2 regions of the Haloechinothrix sp. LS1_15 genome follow, and region 2 is predicted to be linked to the other one. Evidence: riboswitches for the same ligand, from Rfam matches in the RefSeq annotation. Region 2 holds a riboswitch; the other holds the start of a gene.
What was found. A riboswitch is a leader RNA that binds a small molecule or an ion and turns the genes downstream of it on or off. The one in region 2 is predicted to bind magnesium.
Positions count from the first base shown of each region.

Region 1 (9,042 bases), on a different contig from region 2:
TCCGGGCGCGGCGAGCGAGAGCCGGTGCACCGCGTCGAGCACGGCGCTTTCGGTCGCCTTGTTCGGCCGCCTGGCGCGGACCACGACCCAGACCATCGCGATGATGGCGCACAGTGCGATACCCCACGGGAGGAGCTGGGTAATCGGCACGGCTGTCACGAGCTCAATGCTGGGCGGAGTCGGCACGGATGACAAGAGGTTACGCTCACTTTCCGTGCCCCGGCGGATCCATGCCGTATCAGCCGCCGCGCCCGTACTCGGCGGCCGAGACCGGGTAGCTCACTGGTCATTAGCCGAACTTCCAGTGCCGTGACCAGCGCATCAGTCGACAGGACGTAGCGGCCCGGTTGGATCGGGGGTGGAGTGGCGCTCGATCGTTTTGGCGACACGCGCCACCTCGCTGTGGACCTTCAGCATTCCCCGCACCGTGCCGACCCAGCGCTCGGCCGGGTACGGGTCCTCCTCGTCCTCGGCGCTTCCGGATTCCCCGTCCTCGGCGCTGCTTACCTCACCGCTCTCAGCGTTCTCGCCGTCTGCGGTACCGGTGTCCACTGACTCACCCCACCGGCCCGCGACCGCGGGCTCGACCTGCAAGCCTTCGGTCTCGGCAACGACCGTCCACGGCCGCCGCAGTGTCCAGCGCAACGGGAAGAACAGTGCCACGAGGGCCAGCGCGAGTACGAACCACACCGGCACGTACACGCCGTCGGGCATCCAGATCACCAGGACGGCGACCAGCACCCCGAGGATGCCCAACATGACGTAGCCCGGGCGGGCACCACCGGAGACGTCGTGCTCGAAATCCTCAGCCGTGACAGGCGGACGCCACTCCAACTGCTTGCGTACCGTCCACTCCCGGCCATCGGGAGCCGTGACCTGCCGGTCCATCGCTGCGCAGCTCCATTCCCACCCTGTGTTCGCACCGCCTTACGCAACGTACCGTGCTCCTGGGGGCCAGGGCGAGCCCGTGACTCCTTACGGAGCAGCCGAGGGCACCGTCGCGACCGAACGGGGCCCTAACCGGGTCCGTTCGCCACCACTCGCTACGCCGCGAGCCCTACCGGTGGCCGCGTGTCGCACCGTACGAGTACTCGTAGGTCTCGTACTGGTAGCTCTGGCCGTAGGAGTAGTACTCGTACTCGCAGTAGTAATAGTAGTGCTCGACCTGGTGCTCATCGACGTAACGGCCGGACTCGCACCGGGGACCGGCGGTGTCCTGCCCGTCGCGAGCGGATCCGCCGCCCTGGCCGCGCCCGTCACGCGCGCCGTCGCCACCGGCCCCCTCGGTCTCCCGCACGACATCCTCGGTGAGATCCTCGGTGACATCGTCGCTGACGGTCGTGTCCAGCACCTCGTCGACGGCGTCCACGGCACCGCCCTCACCCGACTCACCGTCGCCGCCGGCGCCGTCCTCGCCGTCCGGCTGCGCGATCCCCCAGGAAGCGCGGTCGTTGTTGAGCTCCTCCGGGCTCGGCACCCCGCCCTCACCGGAGCGGTCGAGGTTGTCGGTAGTCCGCGCTGCGGTGAGCTCCGGCGTCCCCTGGTAGCCGGGCAGGCTGATCAGTTCTGAGCCTTCGCCCGCCAATTGTGCCGTGGCGGCGAAGCCGAACACTCCCGCTGCCGCCGTCGACGCCACCGCCGCGGCGACCTTGAGTTTCGCGCCGCTGGCCAGCCCCTTCAGCGTGCCGGCCAGCGAGCCGAAAGCCGAGGCCATCGACGCCTGCAGACCCGAAAGCCCGGCGGAGCCCAGCGTGCCTGCCCCAGCGGAGTTCGCTGTGGAGCTCGCCGTGACCGCGGCCGCCCCGGAGGGCACCTCGCCTGCCGCCGCGGCGCCGCCTGCGGTCAGCCCCGCGGCGGCCAGGGCGCCCGCGTGCTCGCGCAGCGAGAAGCTCACGTCGCGCAGCTCCCGGTGCCGCGCCGCGCAGTCGGCGCACTCGCGCAGGTGTGCCTTGATCTTGCGTGCCTCGGCACCGGTGACGTCACCCGCCGTGTAGCCGCCGAGCTTGGTCAGCACCGGACCGCAACGCCTACGTCCCATGGCGGCGTGCTCGGCTTGGCACTCCGCGGCGAGGTGTGCCTGTAGGTAGGCCGCCCGCAGGCCCCGGCGGGCACGCCGGGCAAGCGCGGCCGTGGCGTTGGCGCTCAATCCGAACAACCTGCCGACCACGGCTGGCCGTTCGCCCTCTACCTCGGTGTGCCAGAGCACGGTTCGCCACCGCGCGGGCAAGCTGGCGAAGGCGCGGCTGATCAGGTTGTGTTCGGCCAGCCGTGCCACGCCGTACTCGTAGCTGCCCGCCCGGTTGGCCAGTTCCTCGTCCGATACCGGGATGTCCCTGGCCGCGCCCTGATACTCATATGCGACCCGCCGCGTGACGGTCAGCAGGTAGCCCCGCACGGTGTCCTTCGGGCCCGAGCCACGCTTGACCGCCTGGAGAACGCGGAAGAACGTCTCGGCCGTGACGTCCTCCGCTTCGCTGGCGTTGATCGCCAGCCCGCGAGCCAACCGTCGGACAGCGGGGGCGTGCGCATCGAACAGCTCGGTGAACGCCGCGTCGTCACCGTGTCGCAACCGGTGCAACAGTGCCGCGTCACCGGAACCGGTAGCCGGGGATCCGGATGTCATGCCGCCCAGCACCTCCCCATAAGAATCCCAACAGGACTGCGGTGATCGCTCGAACCGCGCACCGTAGTCTGGCTGGGTGAACACAATACGGAGTGATCACCAATGCGTCACTAGTCGTAGCCCGAATGGCGGGCACACTACACGATGAGCAGCGAAAATATTGCTCTGCGTAGCAGCCGCGATCCGCGCCGGGGCGGGTGACGCTAGTCGCCCGAGGCGATATACACTGGGAGCCGCGTTCGGTACGGCAGGACGCGATGCGGACGTAGCGCAGCTGGTAGCGCATCACCTTGCCAAGGTGAGGGTCGCGGGTTCGAGTCCCGTCGTCCGCTCCAGAAGCGGCCGGTGTCCGGTCATTTTTTCTCAGCGCCCTTGCTGGCGCGCGTTCGATCTCACACCTGTCCAGCTCGGCGACGCTGGTCGCGAGCTGGGACCATGGGAACGGTTCTCCCATGGAAGGCGGGTTGTCGCATGGAGATCATCAGCTACTCGGTACTCGCGGCGGGCATCGTGGCAGTCGCCGTTCTCGCGCTCGTGGTGTTCAGGCTGCACAACAGGGCCCGGGAGCTGGCAGCCACGGCCGACGAGCTCGCCGAACGCATGCATGCCCTACCTGCCGACCTGGTGGACTACCTCGGCGACGGTGACCGGCTCGTACTGTCGGCCGAACTGCTCAACCCCGTCGAGCTCGCTGCGGAGAAGACCTGGATCGCGCGCCCGATGTCGGCCATCACCCCCAACCTGCTCCGGGAGTTGGTGTACAAGCAAGCAGTGACCCAGGTACGCAAGCAGCTCGACGAGCTGAACATCGACGCGGACGTCCAGGTGCACCGTGCCCGTTGATATGCCGGTCAGCACCCCGGCAGCGGTCGCTCTCTTCGGCGGTATCGCGCTGCTCACCTGCGCTATCGTGCTGCTGCGCCAGGCACTGCTGCTGCGGCGACGCGTGGTGGCCACCGCCCGCGCGCTGCGGCACGCGGGCGCGGCCATCGCCGAGACCGAGCGGGTCCAGCAGGCCAGGGAACAGGTCGTCGGTTCCGCGGGCGACGACGTCCTGTGGCGCTCGTACGAGACCATCGCGGGGGTGCCGTTCGCCTTGCTGGAGGCCAGCCCCATGCCACGCGAGACGGTGCGGCTGCTGCGAGACGCCCACGGGGCGGTCGCGGGCGGCATCTACAGCACCGTCACAGCGTCCCTGGCGAGTGCCGCCCGCATCGGTGTCGGCCTCTTCGACGACCGAGGAGGTAGCGATGCCCACAAGGGTGACACCGAGGGTCGACAACGCTGCTAACCTGGTCGAGGGAAAACTGTATATGAGTCCCGTTAGGTGAGGCTCCTGCACGAAGCTGCGCCTGCTGCCCGGAAAGGTCGAGAGACCCCCACGGGTTGAACAGGCCCTGCCGAATGAAGGCTTGGTCTAATGCAGGCCGGACCCCGCGTCCTGCGCGTGTAGTGCCAAAGCTCGACGTAGGGATACGTGGCAGCCGGTAGGCGACCGGCTGCCGTACCTGAACGTGCCAGGCCTCCCTCAACGGGAGGCCTGTTGTACGTGACTCTCATCACCGGTGGAGGGGGTGCCCATGCTCGTCGGATTTCCCTGTCGCTCCGAGCCCCCGGATAGGGCGTCGCTCATGCCACCCGACTCCGAGCCCGGTCACTGACCACGGCACCGAACTCGCATCACCGCCAGCACCTCCATCCGAGGCGGCCTCCGGCGGAAACTCGCTATGTTGATCGGTGGTGGCCCGGCGCGGGGTCTGTCCGCTCCCTGCACGGCTCGAAGGAGGACCACCATGCCCACAATCGTCGACCTGGCTGATCAGCATGACCTCGATGCCCTCCGCAACCAGCTCTCCGACATCGGGGCGCTGGACATCGCCGAGGAGCTCGCCAGGATGCCGCCCGATCTCATGGCGGTGCCGTTCCGGCTGTTGAGCAAGGAGCGCGCCCTCCAGGTCTTCGAAGCGCTCGAACCCACGCACCAGCAGCAGCTGCTGGAAGGGCTCCGTGAGGAGCGGGTGCGCGAGCTGATGACAGCGATGGATCCCGACGACCGGGCGCGGCTGCTCGACGAGGTCCCCGCGAAGGTGGCTGCCCGGCTGATCGAAGGGCTACCCGCCGAGGAGCGGCAGGCCACCTCGCTGCTACTGGGCTACCCGCCGGAGTCGGCTGGCCGGATCATGTCGCCGGAGTACGTCAGCCTGCGCGCCTCCATGACCGTCGCCGACGCCATGTCCAAGGTCCGCCGCGTCGGGGAGCACGCCGAGACCGTCTACACGCTGCCGGTCACCGACGACCTGCGCACCCTGCAGGGCGTGATCAGCCTGCGCACGCTGGTCACCGCGGCCCCGGACCGGCGCGTGGGCGACCTGATGACCACCGAGGTCCACTACGTCACCGTCGACACCGACCAGGAGGAGGCCGCCAGGCTCATCCAGGACGCGAACATCCTGGCGCTGCCCGTGGTAGACAGCGAGCAGCGGCTGGTCGGGGTCATCACCGTGGACGACGCGATGAGCGTGATGGAGCGCGAGACCACAGAGGACCTCAGCCGGGTCGGTGGTGTCGTGCCGCTCGAGCAGCCATACCGCACGGCGAGCGTTATCACCCTGGCGCGCAAGCGCGCGGGATGGCTGCTGCTGCTCGGCGTCGCCGCGGTACTGACGGTCAACATCCTGGGCGCGTTCGAGGAAGCGCTGGAAGCGGTGGTCGCACTGGCGCTCTTCCTGCCACTGCTCATCGATACCGGCGGCAACTCGGGAGCCCAGGCCTCCACCGTCGTCATCAGGGCGCTCTCCGTCGACGAGGTCCGCTTCCGCGACCTACCCTGGTTGATCCGCCGTGAGATCGGGGTGGGCGCGCTGCTCGGGCTGATACTCGGCGTGCTCGCGTTCCCGCTCGTGACGATCTTCTTCGGCGCCGAGTTCGGGCTGGTGATCGGGCTGTCGCTGTTCGCGATCGTCATCTGGGCAACGCTCGCGGGGGCGGCGTTGCCGCTGCTCGCCCAGCGGCTCGGGTTGGATCCCGCAGTACTGTCCGCGCCTATCATCACCACGCTCGTCGACGCCACCGGCCTGCTGATCTACCTGGGCATCGCGGTGACGATCCTGACCGATCAGATCGACGCGGCCGCCATCATGATCAACATGCTGCCACTGGGCGGCTGCCACGCTGGCACACCGCCGGGCTAACCGGGTAGGCCGACCGGGCGGACGGGTGGATCACCCGCTCGCCCGGCGGCATCCTCAGCCCACCAGGCCGGTGGGGCAGGACACGCCCGTCCCCGCGATGCCGCAGTACCCGTCCGGGACCTTGTGCAGGTATTGCTGGTGGTAGTCCTCGGCGTAGTAGAACGCGCCAAGCGGAGCCACCTCGGTGGTGACCTCCCCGTAGCCCGCCTTACGCAGCTCGGCCGCATAGGCGTCCCTTGAGGCCGCTGCCTCGGTCCGCTGCTCCTCGTCACCGAAGTAGATCGCCGACCGGTACTGGGTGCCCACGTCGTTGCCCTGGCGCATCCCCTGCGTCGGGTCGTGGTTCTCCCAGAACACCGCGAGCAGGTCCTGGTAGCTTACCGTGCCGGGATCGAACACCACGAGGACGACCTCGGCGTGTCCCGTCCTGCCGGTGCAGACCTCCTCGTAGGTGGGGTTCGGCGTGTAGCCGCCCGCGTACCCGACGGCGGTGGAGTAGACACCGGGAACCTGCCAGAACAGCCGCTCGGCGCCCCAGAAGCAGCCGAGCCCGAAAACGGCAGTGCGCATCCCGTCGGGAAACGGCGGGACCGTGCGCGCGCCGTGCACCGCGTGGACCTCGGTGACCGGTAGCGGATCCGACCGGCCGGGAAGGGCCTCGGCGGCGTCGACCATGCGGGAGGGAGTTCCGGACAACCACATACCCCCACTCTAGCCAGCACGGCGGCATCGCACCGTCCCGCTCGACACGCGGCAGGGAAACGTCCGGCACGCCTGCCGGGCGCGACTTCCTCCGATCGAGCGCCGTGGCCGCCCGGGGGTGTCGCATCGTGCCTATTACCGGATAGGCTGACCGGCGTCACACTCGAGCACAGTGGAGACATCATGGGGCACGACGGGGGATGTCGTGACGCGGGCATGGCTGGGCACCGTGACGGCACCGTGCCGAGCGCGCCGGTCGACGCTGTCACCGACGACGCGCGGGATAGTTATACCTACGTTATGCGGATGGGGGAGTCGTGAGGATCGGGAGTCTACACACTTCGAGGAGTGGTGCAGGTCACGTTCACGGCAACGAACTCGGATCCTAGCTGCGAAAACGGACACGCATTCCGGACGCGTCGAATTCGTACTCGGGCACAGCGCTTGAGCAGCGACAGTGCACAATATGACCTGCATGCATCCGTCGTGATCCCGTCCTCCGGTGACGCTGCGCTCACCGAACGAGGCGCCGCGCGCTCCCGCCATCGACCGGTCCGCGACGCAGCCTTGCCGAGCAGGCACGAGCGCGACATGACCGTGCGCTACCGATGACGTATCCCGAAAGGGGGTGCCAGGCGTGACCTGGCAGGAGGAGCTGAAGAAGCTCGACGACGACTTCGCGGCGGGCAAGATCTCCGCCGACGACTACAAGGTTCGCCGCGAGCAAGTGCTGTCCTCCGCTGTCGCCCCCGGCGTGCACCAACACGGCGACGCCCAGCACGGAGCCGAGCAGCAGGAGAACCAGACTCCCGACGACGCCAACCAGCGCGGCGCGGAGGCCACCCAGTTCGTCAACCGCGTGCCGCACGGCAACCAGACGGCACAGCATGGCGCGACCATGCAGCAGCCCGAACAGGGCGACGCCGCCGACGCGACCAGGATCGTGTCGCCCGTGAGCTCCGGTTCCGAGCCCACCCAGGCCGTGCCGAACTGGCAAGCGCCACAGCAGGGCCCCCCGTCACCTCCCGCGGGCTTCGGTCAGCCGACCATCGCGCACCAACCGCAACAGCGGGGGTGGAACACCGCGGACAGCGACAGCAGTCCGCCGTGGGGAGGTTCGGAGCTACCTCCGGTCCCGCCATCCAGCGATGCGGATTGGGTCAAGCAGGGGCCCGAGCCCGGCGGGTCGGCAGGCAACTCGGCAGGCAAGATCGTCGCCGCCGTGGTGATCGTGGTGGTGCTCGCCGGTCTCGGCCTGGGATCCTTCCTGCTGTGGGGCGGCGACGACGGCGACCCCACCGCACCGACCGCGGACGAGAACGCCGAGAACGGCCCCGCCCCCGCCGAGCACGAGCACCTTGCCATGCCCGACCTGCCCGGATCCGCTGAGGACCACCCGGGGATCGAGTCGGTGGCCGACCTCCCCGACCTGAACTACCTCATCTCACGGGAGATCGACGTCTACGAGGAGTTCTCCGGCGGCGAGGCGAGCTTCCTCGTGCAACGACTCCCAAGCGGAAGTCGCGCCATCGTGTTGCTGGTCGAAGCCACGGACGCGGAAGCCGCGGAAACGGCAGCCGAGGAACTACGCGACATCCAGCTCGACAACAACGCCGAAGAGGCCAACGACCCACCCCCTGGCGTGAACATCACCGAGTTCGCCGACAACAACCACGAGCAGATCCGGGCGCACTACGCCAGCGAGGATGTGATCGTGCGGCTGGAAATCCACAACACCAGCGAGCCGTCGGTCGCGGAGTCGGATTTCGAGGTCGCGATCAACGCACAACTCGACGCGATGCCCGCCGATGCCTGACACACCGGCGGTGACCGCGTGCACCGTGGTGGCACGGAACTACCTGCCTGCGGCAACGGTGCTCGCCAGGTCCTATCTGGCCCATCACCCGGGACACGACTTCGTCATCGCGGTGATCGATGGGGGACGGCGACCGGCCGGAACTACACCGCAGTACGACCACAATGGGCACAGTCGCCACAGCACGAACAGTGACCACGGTGGCCATAGCGGCACCAGCGGCCACAATGGCTACCGGATCGTCGGACCCGAGGCATTCGACATCGACGAGCAGGACTACCTGCGCATGGCGACTGCGTACACGGTGATCGAGCTCGCCACCGCAGTCAAACCGTTCCTGCTCCGCGCCTTGCGGAAGGAGCGTGACCAGCACGACGTTGTCCTCTACCTGGATCCCGATATCCAGGTGTTCGCGCCACTCGACGAGATCACCGAGCTGGCAGGCGAGAGCAGCCTCGTCCTCACCCCGCATCACCTGGAGCCACTGCCCAGGGACGGCAAGTCCCCGGACGAGGCGGCCATCATGGGAAGCGGCGTGTTCAACCTGGGATTCGTGGCTACCGGGCCCGGCAGTGAGGGATTCCTCGACTTCTGGGCGGCACGGTTGCGCCATGACGCGATCGTCGCGCCCGAGCAACAGCTGTTCACCGATCAACGGTGGGTGGACCAGGTGCCCGCGCTGTTCCGGCACGCGATCCTGACCGACCCCG
Region 1 covers NZ_WBXM01000016.1:34,712-43,753, forward strand. The annotation lists gene F8178_RS19020 (histidine kinase) at 1-168, opposite strand, end outside; gene F8178_RS19025 (DUF983 domain-containing protein) at 322-888, opposite strand; gene F8178_RS19030 (sigma-70 family RNA polymerase sigma factor) at 1,058-2,623, opposite strand; tRNA gene F8178_RS19035 (tRNA-Gly) at 2,883-2,958, shown strand; gene F8178_RS19040 (hypothetical protein) at 3,095-3,466, shown strand; gene F8178_RS19045 (hypothetical protein) at 3,456-3,914, shown strand; M-box (ykoK) riboswitch at 3,936-4,103, shown strand; gene mgtE (magnesium transporter) at 4,417-5,814, shown strand; gene msrA (peptide-methionine (S)-S-oxide reductase MsrA) at 5,869-6,516, opposite strand; gene F8178_RS19060 (hypothetical protein) at 7,154-8,332, shown strand; gene F8178_RS19065 (FkbM family methyltransferase) at 8,325-9,042, shown strand, end outside.
Region 1: another riboswitch for magnesium. It lies ahead of mgtE (magnesium transporter); the one in region 2 lies ahead of mgtE (magnesium transporter).

Region 2 (9,042 bases):
GTTCGTCGCCGGTGGTGCGGTTGTGCAGGGTGAGGGTGTCGCCGCCGTCGTGGAGGTGTCCGCCTGCGGCGTGGAGGGTGCCGGTGAGGGTGGATTCCCATTGCCAGGTGGTGGTGGATTCGCCTTCTGGGACGTGGTGGTGGGAGTCGAAGGTGCAGTTGGCCACGTCCCACCACACCGGCGTCACCTCCGTGAGGCCGGAGTCGAGTAGTGAGGGGGTCGCCTCGACAGTCATGTCGAAGAACACCGCCTGCGCCTCCGGCGCGAAGTTCTCGAGCTCGACCACACTCCACAGTAGCGGAACAGGGCCGATCGGGAGGCCGTAACCTTCCGGGATCTGGCCGCCGGTGCGTTCGTTTCCTGCGGCGAAGATGCGCTGTCCCGCGAGGCCGAGGGTTTCGTCGGCGCAGGTGATGTCCTCGCGGGAGCGGTCGAAGAGCACGGCGTGGTGGAGCATGATGTCGGTGTCGTAGTTGGCGCGGCTGCCGTCCGCATAGGTCAAGTCTGGCTCCACCGAGGTCACCTGGCATGTGATGCCGAGGCAGGGCGTGGGCACCGGTGCGGCGATCGTGGTGTGGGTGCCGTGCGCCTTCTCCTCGGGCCCGCGTGGGCCGTCACCGTGCGTACCGTGATCACCTTCCTCGTGGGGCGAGGCGACGATCGGTCCGATCCGGATGGTCGTTTCGACGCGACCGTCGCCGGTGAACGCGCGATCGACCATCTCGGCTCCAACGGTGCCGTCGATCTGGCCGTCGACCAGGTCGGTGACGGTATCGGGCACGGGATCGGGCACGGAGTGTTGCCGGTCCGCGCCTGCGGAACCGGCGCCCGTCGCGGGCGCGGCGAGCATGGCAAGGCCGAGAAGCGATCCCATGGTCACCGCGGTGATGCGCCGTGATGTGGTGAACATACCGGCCTCCTTCACGTGCCGGAGGGATGTCGAGGCGGCAAAGCTACCGCGCGGTGGGAGCCGCGTTCAATCGCCCTCGGCGTGTTCGGGAATACCTTTCGCGTAGCTGTCACCGACGGTTCCCGAAGGTATGGCGAGGTCCTCACCGGTCATTCACCCGCGGCGCCGTGTCCGCCCGTGTACGCCCGCGCCGGGCCGCCGCTGGCGGTGCCGCTTGACCCCGTCGCCGGGTGACGCTAAGGTTGCTGCGGCGCAATGCCCCGTTAGGTGAGGCTCCTGCGCGCGGATGTGTCCGCTGCCCAGAAAGGTCGAGAGACCCCCACGGGTTGAACAGGCCCTGCCGAATCAAGGCTTGGCTTAATGCGGACCGGACGTATCGTGTCCTAGGCGTGCAGTGCCAAAGCTCGACATCGGGAACGCACCGGTGCGCCGGTGCCTCGTCGCGAGAACGGCAAGCCTCCCCTGACGGGGAGGCTTTTTTCGTGCCGATGGCGGCCCCGCGAACTCGCGACGGGAAGGGGGTGAGGGTCGTGCCACCTGACGTGTCGGAACCCGGTGAGGCCGACAGACGGTCTTGCCGGCATGGAGGCACCGCACCGCGATCGCTCGATCGCGATCGTCGCCGGACACCGCGCCCTCATCCCGAGCGGCGCGCGAGAAGAGGGGACCCTCATCATGCTCACCGTACTGCTATACCGCCTCCAGGGCCGGAGCTTCGACCGTGCCAAGGAAACGCTGGCGCAACTGACCGCGGGTGAGGCGGCCGATGTGCTGCGGGATCTGCCATCGACGGAGCGGGTGCTCGCGTACCGGCTGCTGGACAAGGACATCGCCATCGAGGTGTTCGAGCTGCTTACCGACGAGGAACAGCTCGATCTGCTGCAAGCGATGACCGGTTCGGAAGCCGTCGACGTGCTTGCCTCGCTGGAGCCCGACGACCAGGCGCGGTTGCTCGACGAAACACCCGCCGCCGTGGCCAAGCGCCTGCTCGCCGCGATGTCCGAACCGGATGCCGACCGCGTGGCGGTGATCCTCGCCTACCCGGCTGGTAGCGCGGGCAGGTTGGCCAATCCCCGGTACATCTCGGTCCGGCCGCACGAGACCGTGGCCCAGGCGCTGGACGCGGTGCGGCACAGCCGCCTCGGCTCGGAAGATGCCACCACGGTCTACGTCACCGACAGCGGGCGCGGCTACCGCGGCCTGGTCACCGTCACCGAGCTGGTCAAGGCCGACTCCCAGGCGAGGGTCGGTGACCTGGCCAGGCTGCGGGACGTGGCGGTGAGCACTACCGATGACGCGGCCACCGCGGCACGCCTGCTGCAGCGCCGGGATCTGGGCGCGCTGCCGGTGCTCGACACCGAGGGGCGCCTCGTGGGGTCGGTGACCTTCGACGACGCGCTCGACGCGCTCACCGACGACGCCTCGGAGACGATGTACCGCAAGGCGGGCCTCACCGATCCCGCCCACACCACCGAACTGCTGCGCAGCGAGCGCCTCACCTCGGGCGGTATCGGTTACCCGGTGCGGGTCCGCATGACGTTCCTCATGATCACCCTGGTCGGTGGGTTGCTGGTGGGGGGACTCATCGAGCGGTTCGAGGACGTGCTCACCGCGGTCGTGGCCACCGCGGTGTTCGTTCCGCTGATCATGGACATGGGGGGCAATGTCGGGACGCAGTCCACCACGATCTTCGCGAGAGGGCTAGCGCTCGGCCACATCACCCCGGCGTCGTTCAGCAGGCAGCTGCTGCGAGAAGTCACCGTGGGTGCGGTCATGGCGGTGATCATCGGCGTGCTCGGTGGCGCCGTGGCATACCTGTGGCAGGGAGCACCGAACGGTGAACCGCTGCTCGGGCTGGCCGTCGGGCTCGCGCTGTTCGTCTCGGTGATCCTGGCGACCTTTCTCGGTTTCGGTCTGCCGTGGGCGATGTACAAGCTCGGACTCGACCACGCTCCCGGAGCCGATCCCTTCATCACCACGATCAAGGACTTCACCGGGCTCGCCGTCTACTTCGTACTCGCCGGGGCACTGCTCGGTGTGGCTTAGTGCCCCGGCGAGCCGGTGTCAGTCGGTTTCTTCGACGAATCCGATCATGATGGACATGGCGTTGTGTTGGGGGTAGTGGCTGTGGTAGTCGCTGACGAGTTCGAGGGTGTCTCCTTGGGTGATGGTGCCGAGGTTGCCGTCGGTGCAGGTGGTCATGGTGTCGATGTGGCCGAGGTAGGCGGGGTCGTTGCCGTAGTCGGCGTGGGAGGCGCAGAGTTCGTCGCCGGTGGTGCGGTTGTGCAGGGTGAGGGTGTCGCCGCCGTCGTGGAGGTGTCCGCCTGCGGCGTGGAGGGTGCCGGTGAGGGTGGATTCCCATTGCCAGGTGGTGGTGGATTCGCCTTCTGGGACGTGGTGGTGGGAGTCGAAGGTGCAGTTGGCCACGTCCCACCACACCGGCGTCACCTCCGTGACGCCGGAGTCGAGTAGTGAGGGGGTCGCCTCGACAGTCATGTCGAAGAACACCGCCTGCGCCTCCGGCGCGAAGTTCTCGAGCTCGACCACACTCCACAGTAGCGGAACAGGGCCGATCGGGAGGCCGTAACCTTCCGGGATCTGGCCGCCGGTGCGTTCGTTTCCTGCGGCGAAGATGCGCTGTCCCGCGAGGCCGAGGGTTTCGTCGGCGCAGGTGATGTCCTCGCGGGAGCGGTCGAAGAGCACGGCGTGGTGGAGCATGATGTCGGTGTCGTAGTTGGCGCGGCTGCCGTCTTTGTAGGTCAGATCCGGCTCCACAGAGGTGATGTAGCAGGACAGCAGCCAGCACGGCATCGGCACCGGTGCGGCGATCGTGGTGTGGGTGCCGTGCGCCTTCTCCTCGGGCCCGCGTGGGCCGTCACCGTGCGTACCGTGGCCCGAGCCGGCTTCGTGCCCACCGTCGTGATCGTCATCGTCGTGCTCGTGCGCTTCGGCGATGACCGGCCCGATACGGATTGTGGACTCCCGCGCGCCGCCGAACAGGCTCCGCTGCTCGGTGATCTGGGGCTCGCTGAGCGCGTCCACGCCGAACTCGTCGACGAGCTCCGCGGGGGGTTCGGCACCGCCGGTGTCGTCGCTGCCGGTCGCCGCGCCTGCGGTGGCGGGGGCGGCGACGGTTGCCGCGGCGAGAGCCGAGCAGGCGACCAGGCTCATGAAAATTCGTGATCTGCGGGACACGCCGGTCTCCTTTCTGTCACGAGTGCTCACTTCGGTGATGAAAATCCGGGGAATGTCGCGAGCACGCGGCTCGTTCGATTATCAGTTGGTGATAATCTCTGCGAGCATTCATCAATCGCGCTCCCCGGCGCCGGTGCGGTCGCTACGCGATCGGCATCGTGCGCCCGAAGGCCCCAGCAGCACCTGGTCGTCAGTGAGGCCCGCGAGACGCGAGACGTGTTCGCTCCATCGCGTAATCTACTGACTAGTAGGGTATCGAATCGCCGAGAAAAATCAATTGTAGTTTATTGATAATAGTGCCGAGAACAATTGTCCCCGGTCGCGCCACGGGGGTGCGACCGGGGACGGGTGAGCTGCCCGGAACCGTGTCAGCCAGTCACGATGTCGTGCGGGCGTACCGGGACGCGGTCGATGTCCAGCCCGGTGGCGTCCCTGATCGCCGCGGCGATCGCCGGGGTCGAGGAGAGCGTGGCTGGCTCGCCCGCGCCGCGTAGTCCGTACGGCGCGTTCGGATCCGCGTACTCCAGGATGTCCAGACGCATCGGCGGCATGTCCAGGATCGTCGGGATGAGGTAGTCGGTGAACGAGGCGTTGCGCACCATGCCGCCAGCGAGCTGGATCTCCTCCATCACCGCGAGCCCGAGGCCCTGGGCGGTGGCGCCCTGGATCTGGCCTTCGAGCGAGACCCGGTTGAGGATCTTCCCCACATCCTGCACGGCGGCCAGCTCGACCACCTTGAGTAACCCGAGATCCACGTCGACGTCGACCACGGCACGGTGTACGCACAGCGCGAGCTGGGTGTGGGTGTTGCCCTGGCCGGTCTCCGGGTCCATGCTCGTGGTCGGGCGATGGTGGAACTCGCGGGTCTCCTCGATCGCCTCGTCACCGAGCAGATCGGCTACGGCGGCAAGCACGCCCGCGCGCTCGGCGACCACCTTGCCGCCCGCGAGGCTGAGCTCGCTCGCGTCGACGTCGAACCGTTGCGCCGCGCGTGCGAACAGTCGTTCCCTGATCGCCTCGCAGGCCGCCTTGACCGCGCCGCCGGTCATGTAGGACTGGCGCGAGGCCGAGGACGACCCGGCGTCACCGACCTGGGTGTCTGCGGGAGCGATGGTGACCCGCTCGATCCCGAGTTCGGTGCGGGCGATCTGGCCCTCCAGGGTCACCAGACCCTGGCCGACCTCGGCGGCCGCGGTGTGCACCAGTGCCGCAGGCTCGCCGCCGACCACCTCGAGACGTACGCGCGCGGTGGAGTAGTCGTCGAAGCCTTCGGAGAAACAGATGTTCTTCAGCCCGACGGCGTAGCCCACACCGCGCCGGACACCCTCGCCGTGGGTGGTGTTCGACGCGCCGCCGGGGAGGTTGCGGACATCGCTGCTGTCCCGCTCGGCAGGCATCGGGGTCTCGCGCACCCGCTGCAACATCTCGGCAAGCGGGGCGGGGGTGTCCACCACCTGGCCGGTGGCGATCGAAGCGCCCTGGTGGATCGCGTTGACCCGGCGCACTTCGAGCGGGTGCATGCCGAGTTCCCGCGCCAGCTTGTCCATTTGCGATTCGTACGCGTAGCAGGCCTGGACCGCGCCGAACCCGCGCATCGCCCCGCACGGCGGGTTGTTGGTGTACACCCCGTAGGCGTCGACGGCGATGTTCGGCACGATGTAGGGCCCCACCCCGAGCGAGGCAGCGTTACCCACCACGTTCGTGGTCGAGGAGGCGTAGGCGCCGCCGTCAAGCACGATCTCGGCGGTCGCGTAGACGAGCTTGCCGTCGGCGGTCGCGCCGTGCTCGTACCGCATCCTGGCGGGGTGGCGGTGCACGTGACCGTAGAAGGATTCCTCGCGGTTGTACACGATCTTGATCGGCCTGCCAGTGTGCATCGCCAGCATCGCGGCGTGCACCTGCATCGACAGGTCTTCGCGGGCTCCGAACGCGCCGCCGACCCCGGACAGCGTCATCCGCACTTTCTCCTCTGGCAGGCCGAGACACGGTGCGACCTGTCGCAGGTCGGTGTGCATCCACTGGGTGGCCACGTACAGGTCGACCCCGCCGTCCTCGGCAGGCACCGCCAGCCCGGACTCCGGGCCGAGGAAGGCCTGGTCCTGCATGCCGATCTCGTACTCGCCGCGCACCACGACGTCGGCGCGGTTCCTGGCGGCCGCCACGTCGCCGACCCGGACCGGTTGGTGGCGCACCACGTTGCCGTGCTCGTGCAGCCGTGGGACGTCGGGGTCGAACGCCGCCGCCCGCGAGTCGGTCAGCGGCTCGAGGACCTCGTAGTCCACCACGATCTTGTCCATCGCCCGGCGCGCGGTCTCCGGGTGCTCGGCGGCCACCAGCGCCACCGGCTCACCCTGGAACCGCACCGTGTCCACGGCCAGCACCGGCTGGTCGTTCTCCTCCAACCCGTAGTACTTCTCGCCGGGGACGTCGGCGTGGGTCAGCACCGCGTACACCCCGCTGGTCGCCAGGGCCGCGCTGATGTCGATGGAGCGGATCCGCGCGTGCGGGTGGGGACTGCGCAGCGTCACGCCCCACAGCATCTCGTCGTGCCACAGATCGGAGGAGTACGCGAACTGCCCGGTGACCTTCCGGGTGCCGTCCGGGCGGTTCGGGCTTTGCCCGACGCCCCCTCGGGTGGCCGAGGCCAGGTTCTCCGGGACACCGACGGTCATGACGTCCTCCCTTGGTGAGTGTGCTCGGGGTGCTCGGGGTCGCGTGCCATCAGCCCGCGGTGCGCGGCGCGGGCTGATGCGGCGAGCTCGGTGTGGCTTGCCGTGCGTAGCTCGCCGCCGGAGACGACGACCCCGCCGTTGACGGTGAGTAGTTCCAGCGGTGCGGGCGGCCCGAGAACAAGCGCGGCGACCGGGTCGGTGATGTCGGCGTGGCCGAGCCCGTCGAGCCGCCACAGCGCGATGTCGGCGAGCTTGCCCGCTTCCAGCGAGCCCAGCTCGGCCTGCCTGCCGATACAGCGAGCCCCGCCGATGGTGCCCATCGCCAGTGCCTGGCGCGCGCGCAGCGCGGTCGGTCCCCCGCGCAACCGCGCCACGTACAGCGCCTGCCGCAGCTCCTCGGCGAGCAGGCCCGATTCCTGCGAGGCGGCGCCGTCCACGCCGAGGCCCACCGGCACTCCCGCCTCCAGCAGGTCGGCGGCGGGTGCCAACCCAGCGCCGAGGCGTGCGTTGGAGCTGGGGCAGTGGGCGACACCGGTGCCGGTGGCGCCGAGCCGCTTGACGGCCCCATCCGACAGGTGCACGCAGTGGGCGAGCCACACGTCCTCACCCAGCCAGCCGAGTGAGTCGAGGTACTCCACCGGCGTGCAGCCGTGGGTGGCCTGGCAGAACTCCTCCTCGTCAGTGGTTTCGGCCAGGTGCGTGTGCAGCATGACGCCGCGCCGTGTGGCCAGCTGGCGCGCCTCGGCGAGCAGCCTGTCCGACACCGAGAACGGCGAGCACGGGGCGATGCCGATGCGTAGCATCGCCTCCGGCGACGGATCGTGGTAGGTGTCGATCGCCGCCTCGGTCGCCGCCAGGATCGTGTCGATGTCCTCCACCACCTCGTCAGGGGGCAGGCCGCCGTCGGAACGACCCCGGTCCATCGACCCTCTTGTGGGGTGGAATCGCAGCCCGATGCTCCTGGCCGCTTCGATCTCGGCGGCCAGCACATCGCCCGCGCCGTCGGGGAACACGTAGTGGTGGTCGGTGCTGGTGGTGCAGCCGCTCAGCGCCAACCACCCCAACCCGGCCCTGGCCGCGGCATGCACGTCGGCCGCGTCGATACGCGCCCACACCGGGTACAGCTCGGTGAGCCACTCGAACAGCGTGGCGTCGGTGGCCAGCCCCCTGGTGATCCACTGATAGAGGTGGTGGTGGGTGTTGACCAGGCCAGGCGTGGCCAGACACCCGGTGCCGTCGACGTGGCGCACCCGGCGGGCGCCCTCGCCAGCCGGGACCGGGGCCGGTCCGGCGCCGACCGCGACGATGCGGTTACCGTCGACGACGACGTGGCCGCTGGCGTACTCGGTGCCCGCGGTATCGACCGTGGCGATGGCGCAGTTCTCGATGATGATCACGAACCGGCCTCCTGCTTGCGCTCGGCCGCCAGGTGCACCGCGTCGATGATCTTCTCGTAGCCGGTGCAGCGGCACAAGTTGCCCGCGAGCTCCTCGCGGATTTCCTCGTCGCTGGGATCGTCGTGCCGCTCCACCAGGTTGTGCGCCGCGACGATGAGCCCAGGGGTGCAGAAGCCGCACTGCACCGCACCCGCGTCCACGAACGCTTGCTGTACGGGGTGCAGCGCGTCCTCGCCCTCGGCGATGCCCTCGACGGTGACGACGTCGTGCCCGTCGGCCTGGCCTGCCGCGATCAGGCAGGAGCAGGCGGGTGTGCCGTCGAAATAGACCGTGCAGGAGCCGCACTCGCCCTGCTCGCACGCGTTCTTCGAGCCGGCCAACCCGAGCCGTTCACGCAGCACGTAGAGCAGGCTCTCTCCCGGCCAGACGTCGTCTGCGGTGTGCCGGGCACCATTGATGGTCAGGTTCAGGCGCATCGGTACTCCTCCCATGCCCAACCGAGTGTGCGGCGGGCCATTACGGACAGTGCGTGGCTGCGGTAGTCGGCTTGCCCTCGGACGTCGTCGATCGGCGAGGCCGCCGCGGCGACGAGCTCGCCGAAGCGGCGCGCCACCGCATCGGCGAGCGGGTCGCGGTCGTGCCACGGCAGCTGTTCGGCTGCGTAACTCTCGGCGTCGCTGGCGTGCCGCGGCGTCGGAGCCGCCGAGCCGAGCCCGGTGGTCACGGTGCGCTCGCGCGGATCGAGTGCGACCGCGAACGAGCACACCGCGATCACCATGGCGTTGCGCGTGCCGATCTTGGAGAACTGCTGGGGGCCGCGCGCCGCGGGGACGATGATCTCCCTGATCAGCTCGTCGTCGGCGAGTGC
Region 2 covers NZ_WBXM01000009.1:169,887-178,928, reverse strand. The annotation lists gene F8178_RS15265 (hypothetical protein) at 1-910, opposite strand, end outside; M-box (ykoK) riboswitch at 1,163-1,333, shown strand; gene mgtE (magnesium transporter) at 1,493-2,956, shown strand; gene F8178_RS15255 (hypothetical protein) at 2,975-4,105, opposite strand; gene pucD (xanthine dehydrogenase subunit D) at 4,474-6,777, opposite strand; gene F8178_RS15245 (8-oxoguanine deaminase) at 6,774-8,174, opposite strand; gene F8178_RS15240 (2Fe-2S iron-sulfur cluster-binding protein) at 8,171-8,650, opposite strand; gene F8178_RS15235 (FAD binding domain-containing protein) at 8,641-9,042, opposite strand, start outside.